One region of the Lysinibacillus sp. UBA6686 genome, then DNA from elsewhere that is predicted to be linked to it. Evidence: predicted binding sites of a transcription regulator. Region 1 holds the regulator's gene; the other holds the start of a gene.

Evidence for each region. Region 1 encodes CtsR, which represses protease genes until heat stress. Its sites were predicted from a motif close to ATGGTCAATAAAGGTCAAACA; they were not measured.
Region 2: the regulator CtsR is predicted to act here: its motif matches at 1,746-1,766, upstream of B2R82_RS13565 (ATP-dependent Clp protease ATP-binding subunit).

The regions. Positions count from the first base shown of each region.
Region 1 is NZ_DKJS01000056.1:61,765-65,303, forward strand. It holds gene corA (magnesium/cobalt transporter CorA) at 1-9, opposite strand, end outside; gene B2R82_RS14555 (class I SAM-dependent methyltransferase) at 148-828, opposite strand; gene B2R82_RS14560 (DUF4870 domain-containing protein) at 957-1,262, shown strand; gene B2R82_RS14565 (CtsR family transcriptional regulator) at 1,516-1,986, shown strand; gene B2R82_RS14570 (UvrB/UvrC motif-containing protein) at 2,000-2,548, shown strand; gene B2R82_RS14575 (protein arginine kinase) at 2,545-3,539, shown strand, end outside.
Region 2 is NZ_DKJS01000051.1:80,539-84,077, reverse strand. It holds gene B2R82_RS13580 (prolyl oligopeptidase family serine peptidase) at 1-332, shown strand, start outside; gene B2R82_RS13575 (metal-sulfur cluster assembly factor) at 385-693, shown strand; gene B2R82_RS13570 (Crp/Fnr family transcriptional regulator) at 877-1,563, opposite strand; gene B2R82_RS13565 (ATP-dependent Clp protease ATP-binding subunit) at 1,824-3,539, shown strand, end outside.

The sequences.
Region 1 (3,539 bases):
GCGTATCACAGCGTTCACCCCAATTCTGTTGATTTTAACTTTCTAGGAATAATTGTCCTCATAGAGTAATACATTTATCTTCATCGAAAGCATAGAGGCAGCTACAAATGTCTTCTGTAGCGAAATTACACCAAGGCGAAATTATTTTTAGATTTCCTTATAGCATATCCATCCACCAAATAAAGTAGTGGCAAAAAATCTGGATGGTTTTGTAAATCCTGCCTCTTGAAGTAGTGTTAAAATATCCTGCTCAGGCATAAAAGAAAGGGAGCGTATGGATTTTTCCATATCTGCTACCTCTAAGGAAGATAGCTTTGTATGCTGCAGCCAATAGGCCCGCCATAAATCAAATTGTAGTTCGGTCTCTAAAGAGCCAGGCTGCCCGTATTTTGAAACAAGAACAAATGGTGCACCAGGCTTTAAATTATTTGCTATTTCTTTCAATGTTGCAAGCTTTTCTTGAGTCCCGTTGATAAAATGTAGCACTAAAATACAGCTAGCTGCATCAAACTCTCTAGAGGGTAACTTCGTTTCCAGCATAGTTCCCTGGTATAATGAAATTTGATTAGGCAAAGATTTTAATCGTTCCTCCGCTACATGTAACATGGCCTCAGAAGGATCAATGCCCACAAATGACCAAGTTGGCTTATGCTCTGCAAGTTGTAAAATTTCATTGCCGCTCCCAGAGCCAACTATTAGCAATTCCGCTTTCTCAGGTAGTGTGGATTGATAAAAGGTTTGTGTTAACCGTAGCATGGCATCGTAACTAGGTAATGTTCGACGAATACCCTTTTCGTATTCGTTTGCTAGTGTGTTATTAAATTCCATAGTGTCTCACATGCCTTTCCCAAAGAATTTTTTAAAAATACAACATACAATGAAACTATTCAGGGTATAGTTCCGTAAATAGTAGTACATAAAACAAAGGAAAATTTAAAAAAGAAGGGTTGATATAAATGGAAGCTAAATGGTCTAAGGTAATCATACACGCAAGTCCGTTTTTTGCGCCATGGTTAGTACCAATATTATTTTTCTTAATTAGTTCTGATGAGGAAGTAAAAGCTATTTCCATTCAAGCACTACTGTTCCAAATTATAATGGGTGTTTTAATTGCAATTTCTGTGGTACTAAGTTTTGTACTCGTTGGTTTACCATTCCTAATTATTTTCGGTATTATGTTGTTTGTCGTACCGATTATTGGAATTGTAAAGGCTTTATCTGATGAACCATGGCATTACCCAATTGTTGGTCGCTGGGTATAATTTTTATCGACGCAAGTATATGCTAATTGCATATGCTTGCGTTTTTTTCATCACGAAAAAGGGTACATTAGACATACGACCGTTAAGATATCTAGCATGAATAGCGATTTTTCAAGCGTTTGAATGAAAAAATGGTTGCTATTAATTTTTCTATAGGCGAAATCATTGCAATTATTTTCAAGCGTTTTGTATAATATACTCAAAGAAAGTCAAAGATAGTCAAAGTCAGTGAAGTAAGCGAGGTGTATTCCTAATGCGTAATATATCAGACATCATAGAAGGCTACTTGAAGCAAGTACTTGAATTAGGTGGAGAAGGGCATATTGAAATTAAGCGCAGTGAAATAGCTGATAAATTCCAATGTGTGCCCTCACAAATAAATTATGTGATCAATACTAGATTTACTGCCGAACGAGGTTATCTTGTTGAAAGCAAACGTGGTGGTGGTGGATACATACGAATTTTACGTGTCCGCGCGAATTCACAAATCGATTTGATTGACGATGTCCTCAGGCAGATAGAGGGAGGGGCATCGCAAACAATGGCAGAAGATTTAGTTTATCGGCTTATTGATGAGCAGGTAATTTCAAAGAGAGAAGCGAAGTTAATGTTAGCGGCAATTGATCGCTCCACTCTGGATTTGCCACTCCCATTACGGGATACCATTCGAGCAAGAATATTAAGAGCGATGCTAACAACAATCAAATATGAACAGCAAAAATAGAGAGGTGATGGAAATGATTTGCGAACATTGCAAGCAGCGTAATGCGACGGTAACTGTAACACAAGTTCAAAATGGACAAAAGGTAGAGCATCATTACTGTGACGTCTGCGCCTCGCAGTTCCATCCATTTCATGCAGAATTTAAACAAGAGCCTGTATCTATTCAACAGCTATTATCGAATTGGTTTGGCTCACCGACATGGCAACAACAAAAAGTGGATGAAAAACAACAGGCGCAGCCACAACCACAAACTTGTCCACAATGTGGCTTTACGTATAAACGATTTTTAAAAGAAGGGAAATTCGGTTGCCCTAGCTGCTATGACAGTTTTAGCGAGCACCTACCAAAGCTCTTTAATCGAATACAAGCAGGACCTCAACATATAGGTAAGATGCCCGGTGCTCATAGCAATATTTACGTCATTAAAAAACAAATAGAAGATATCCGTAAACTTATGAAAGTAGCTATAGATGAGGAACAGTTTGAGGAGGCCGCGAAACTGCGGGATGAAGTAAAGGAATTGGAGAAACAGCTACAATTTGAAGGTGGTGATGTGTCGTGATGATTGAATCGTTTTTAGAACGAGCTACACCAGCATGGATGAGCGTGGAGGACGATTATTCAGATATAGTCATTAGTACACGTATCCGTCTTGCACGAAATTTAGATGGCTATCGTTTTCCTCTGTCCTTTACAGAGAATGAGGCATTACAGGTAGAGCAGGCTGTAACACACGCTGTTCAGGATAGCACGAAACTACAAGATCATTACTCGTATTTTGCCGTCAAGGATTTAACATCCTTACAGCGTCAAATTCTTGTAGAAAAGCATTTAATTAGCCCTCAGCTTGCTAAAAAAGAACAGGTTGGCTCCATGCTATTATCTGATGATGAATCAATTAGTATTATGGTGAATGAAGAAGACCATTTACGCATTCAATGTATGACAGCGAGTTTTCAGCTGCAAAGGGCATATGAGCAGGCCAATAAAATTGATAGAGCCCTAGAAAAATCTTTACCTTATGCATTTCGTGATACTTTTGGATATCTTACAAGTTGCCCAACAAATATCGGTACTGGTTTACGAGCTTCCGTTATGATGCACCTACCTGCCCTTACATTAACAGCTCAAATGAGTCAAATTATTAATGCCATGACAAGGCTAGGAATGACAGTAAGAGGGATATATGGGGAAGGTAGTGAAAATTTAGGGAATGTTTACCAAGTGTCGAATCAGATAACACTGGGTAAAACAGAGGAGGATATTTTGGCTGACATTCAAAGCGTCGCCGAAAAGATTATTCAAAAGGAGCGACATGCAAGAGGTAGGCTAATGGAAAAAGCAGAGCTTGCTTTAGAAGACCGAGTATACCGTGCATTAGGTACTTTAACGCATGCTCGAATTTTAACGAGCGAAGAGGCAGCTACCTGCTTGTCCAATGTTCGTTTAGGGGTAGATTTACAGTTGATAGAAGGCATTAAGGCGACAACTTTAAACGAGTGTGTTGTCTGTATGCAACCAGGATTTTTACAACACTATGCAGGAGAGGTTTT
Region 2 (3,539 bases), on a different contig from region 1:
TAGGTGAATACCAGCTACAGCAGTTTGCGAAAAACGGGATGCATTGGCCAATGTCAGAGGAAGAAATACAGCAGGCGAATGAGCTTCTTGCCACTTATGATATCACTCTAACACCAGAAAAATTTGCGCGTCGCCCAGTACTTTTTTGGCATGGAGAAAAGGATAAAACCGTCCCTTTTAAAGAAACGTATGATTTTTATTTAACTTTATGCAAATACTATGAGACAAACCCTGAGGACCTAAAATTTATTGCAGAAAAAAAAGCAGGACATGCTGTGTCACGAGAGGGCATGTTAGCAGCGACTGAATGGCTTGCACAGCATTTGGCATAATAAGATGCATCTGCTATGATAAGGTTAACACTACGCTGAAAGGAGAAATAAAATGGATCAAGATATGAAAGATAGCATGTTAGGTGCATTAGAGAATGTAATTGACCCTGAGCTTGGTATTGATATAGTCAACTTAGGTTTAGTATATGATGTGGATTTAGATGATGAGGGTGTGGCGACTGTTACTATGACATTAACATCTATGGGGTGCCCGCTCGGACCAGTCATTGTGGACCAAGTTAATACAGCTCTAGGTGAACTTCCAGAAGTAAAATCAACAAATGTCAACATTGTATGGAACCCACCATGGTCAAAGGATAAAATGTCACGCTATGCCAAAATGGCGTTAGGTGTTCGATAAATCAATTTCGCCTTGGCATAATTGTAGCTGCCGCATTGCTTTCGCACAGATAAATTGCCACAGGACGTTGCGTTTTTAGACTGAGTTCCACTATTTCAGTAGTTGTTTGGACACCTACTGAAATGAATGAAGATAAATAAATCCCCGCTTATAACGGTAAGCGGGGATTTAACTTGTAACGATTTAATCGATACGGCATATTTGCAATGGACAATTCTCACAGGCAATTTCATCCTTTAAAAATTGTAAATCGTGAATGGTAATATAGCCTTTATCAAAAGATAAAATATGATGCTTTTTTAAATCATTGAGCATGCGATTAATCATTTCTCGGCTCGTTCCACACAAATTTGCAATTTCTGTATTGGTTAAAGGGCAATCGATAAAAATAGTGTTATTTTCTAAACGTTTGCCATAGGTATTTGAAAGTCGAATTAGGGTTGAAAATAAAGCGCCTTTTTTACCATTTAACACTAAATCGCGTAAACGACTTTGATGCTTTAAATTTTCTGCCTGTAGCCACTTCATATACTCCACCATAAGAGAAGGTTGTTCTACTAATAAGAGCTCTAACGATTGGCGGCTTAAAACATATAGCGTAGAAGACTCTAAAACCTTTGCAGTCATAGAATTATAAGAAAGATTACAAAATAATGAACCCTCTCCAATAATGCTGTCTGGACCACATATCCGAATGGTTAATTCCTTACCGCTCTCCGTTTCTTGGCTTATTGACACAACACCCGTTTTAATATAGTAGATTTCCTTTGCTCGTTCACCCTCTAAAAAAATTTTATTCCCTTTATTTACTTTAATAAATATTCCATGCTTTTGAAAAAGATCTTGAATTTTCTCATGCATATTATCCATTAATACCATATCTTCAACACATCGCTTTCTTTTTGTAATAATTGGCTATTATCACAAAAGAATGGTGGATTTCGATATAAAAACGAAGAAACATACTATTATTATAACGTAATTTCAATTTTTAAGTGTAAATTTTTAGTGCTTTTTCTTTGTCATATTTTATAGGTTCATGTAAAATAAAGTTAGTCAAAAAAGGTCAAACATAGTTAAAAAATGGGTATAGAAATTATGCTAAACATTATTGAAAAGGAGTGCTAATTATGCAGTTTCAACAAACAGATAACCAAAAGCCCTTAGAGCAATTTGGACGAAATTTAATTGAAGAAGTTAAAAATGGCAAAATGGACCCTGTTATTGGGCGTGATGAGGAAATTCGCAATGTTATTCGTATTTTAACACGTAAAACAAAAAATAATCCTGTGTTAATCGGAGAGCCTGGTGTCGGTAAGACAGCTATTGTTGAGGGATTAGCACAACGTATTGTAAAAGGGGATGTCCCTGAGGGTTTAAAAGAATGCGTCTTGTATGAGCTTGATATGAGTGCTCTCATTGCTGGAGCAAGCTATCGAGGTCAATTTGAAGAGCGCTTAAAGGGCGTCTTAAAGGAAGTAAAGGAATCTGAAGGACGGATTATTTTATTTATTGATGAAATTCATACCATTGTAGGTGCAGGAAAAACAGATGGAGCAATGGATGCTGGAAATATGCTGAAACCAATGCTTGCACGTGGGGAGCTTCATTGTATTGGTGCCACAACATTAGATGAATATCGAATGTATATTGAAAAAGATCCAGCTTTAGAGCGACGCTTCCAGCAAGTACTTGTGCGTGAGCCTTCAATAGAAGATACAGTTTCTATTTTACGCGGCCTTAAGGAGCGCTTTGAGCTACATCATGCGGTACGTATCCATGATCGCGCCATTGTAGCGGCGGCGGAACTTTCAAATCGTTATATCACAGAGCGTTTTCTACCAGATAAAGCTATTGATTTAATCGATGAAGCATGTGCCATGATCCGAACTGAAATAGATTCTATGCCACAGGAATTGGATGCTGTGACACGTCGTATTATGCAGCTAGAAATTGAGGAGCAGGCACTGCGTAAAGAAAAAGATGAGGCAAGTAAAAAACGGTTAGAGCAATTGCGCGGGGAGTTAACAAAGCTCAAGGAATCCTCAGAAGGCATGCGCAAACAATGGGAAGCAGAAAAAGAAGCTTTACATGGTATTCAAAAGAAGCGTGAAACACTAGACAAATATCGCCGTGATTTAGATGAGGCGGAAAGCAAATATGATTTAAATAAAGCTGCTGAATTACGTCATGGGAAAATACCTACTTTGGAAAAGGAAATTCAGAAAATGGAGAAACAATTAGAGAGTGGTACGGAATCACGCATCTTGCGTGAAGAAGTAACTGCTGAAGAAATTGCTTCCATTGTTTCTCGTTGGACAGGGATACCCGTAATGAAATTAGTGGAGGGTGAACGTGAAAAGTTATTGCGCTTAAAGGACACATTGCATGAGCGTGTCGTTGGACAAGATAATGCTGTTCAGCTTGTTACAGAAGCTGTATGGCGTGCAAGAGCGGGTATCAAGGATCCGCATCGTCCAATTGGTAGCTTTTTATTCCTTGGACCAACAGGTGTTGGTAAAACTGAGCTTGCCAAAGCTTTAGCTGCTCAGTTGTTTGATTCAGAGGATCACTTTATTCGTATTGATATGAGTGAATACATGGAGAAACATAGCGTATCACGTCTTGTAGGTGCACCCCCAGGTTATGTTGGCTATGAGGAAGGGGGACAATTAACAGAGGCTGTTCGTCGTAATCCGTATTCTGTTGTCCTTCTAGATGAAATTGAAAAAGCACACCCAGATGTAGCAAATATTTTATTGCAAATTTTAGATGATGGTCGCATTACGGATAGCCAGGGTCGTATGGTTAACTTTACAAACACTGTAGTGATTTTAACATCTAAT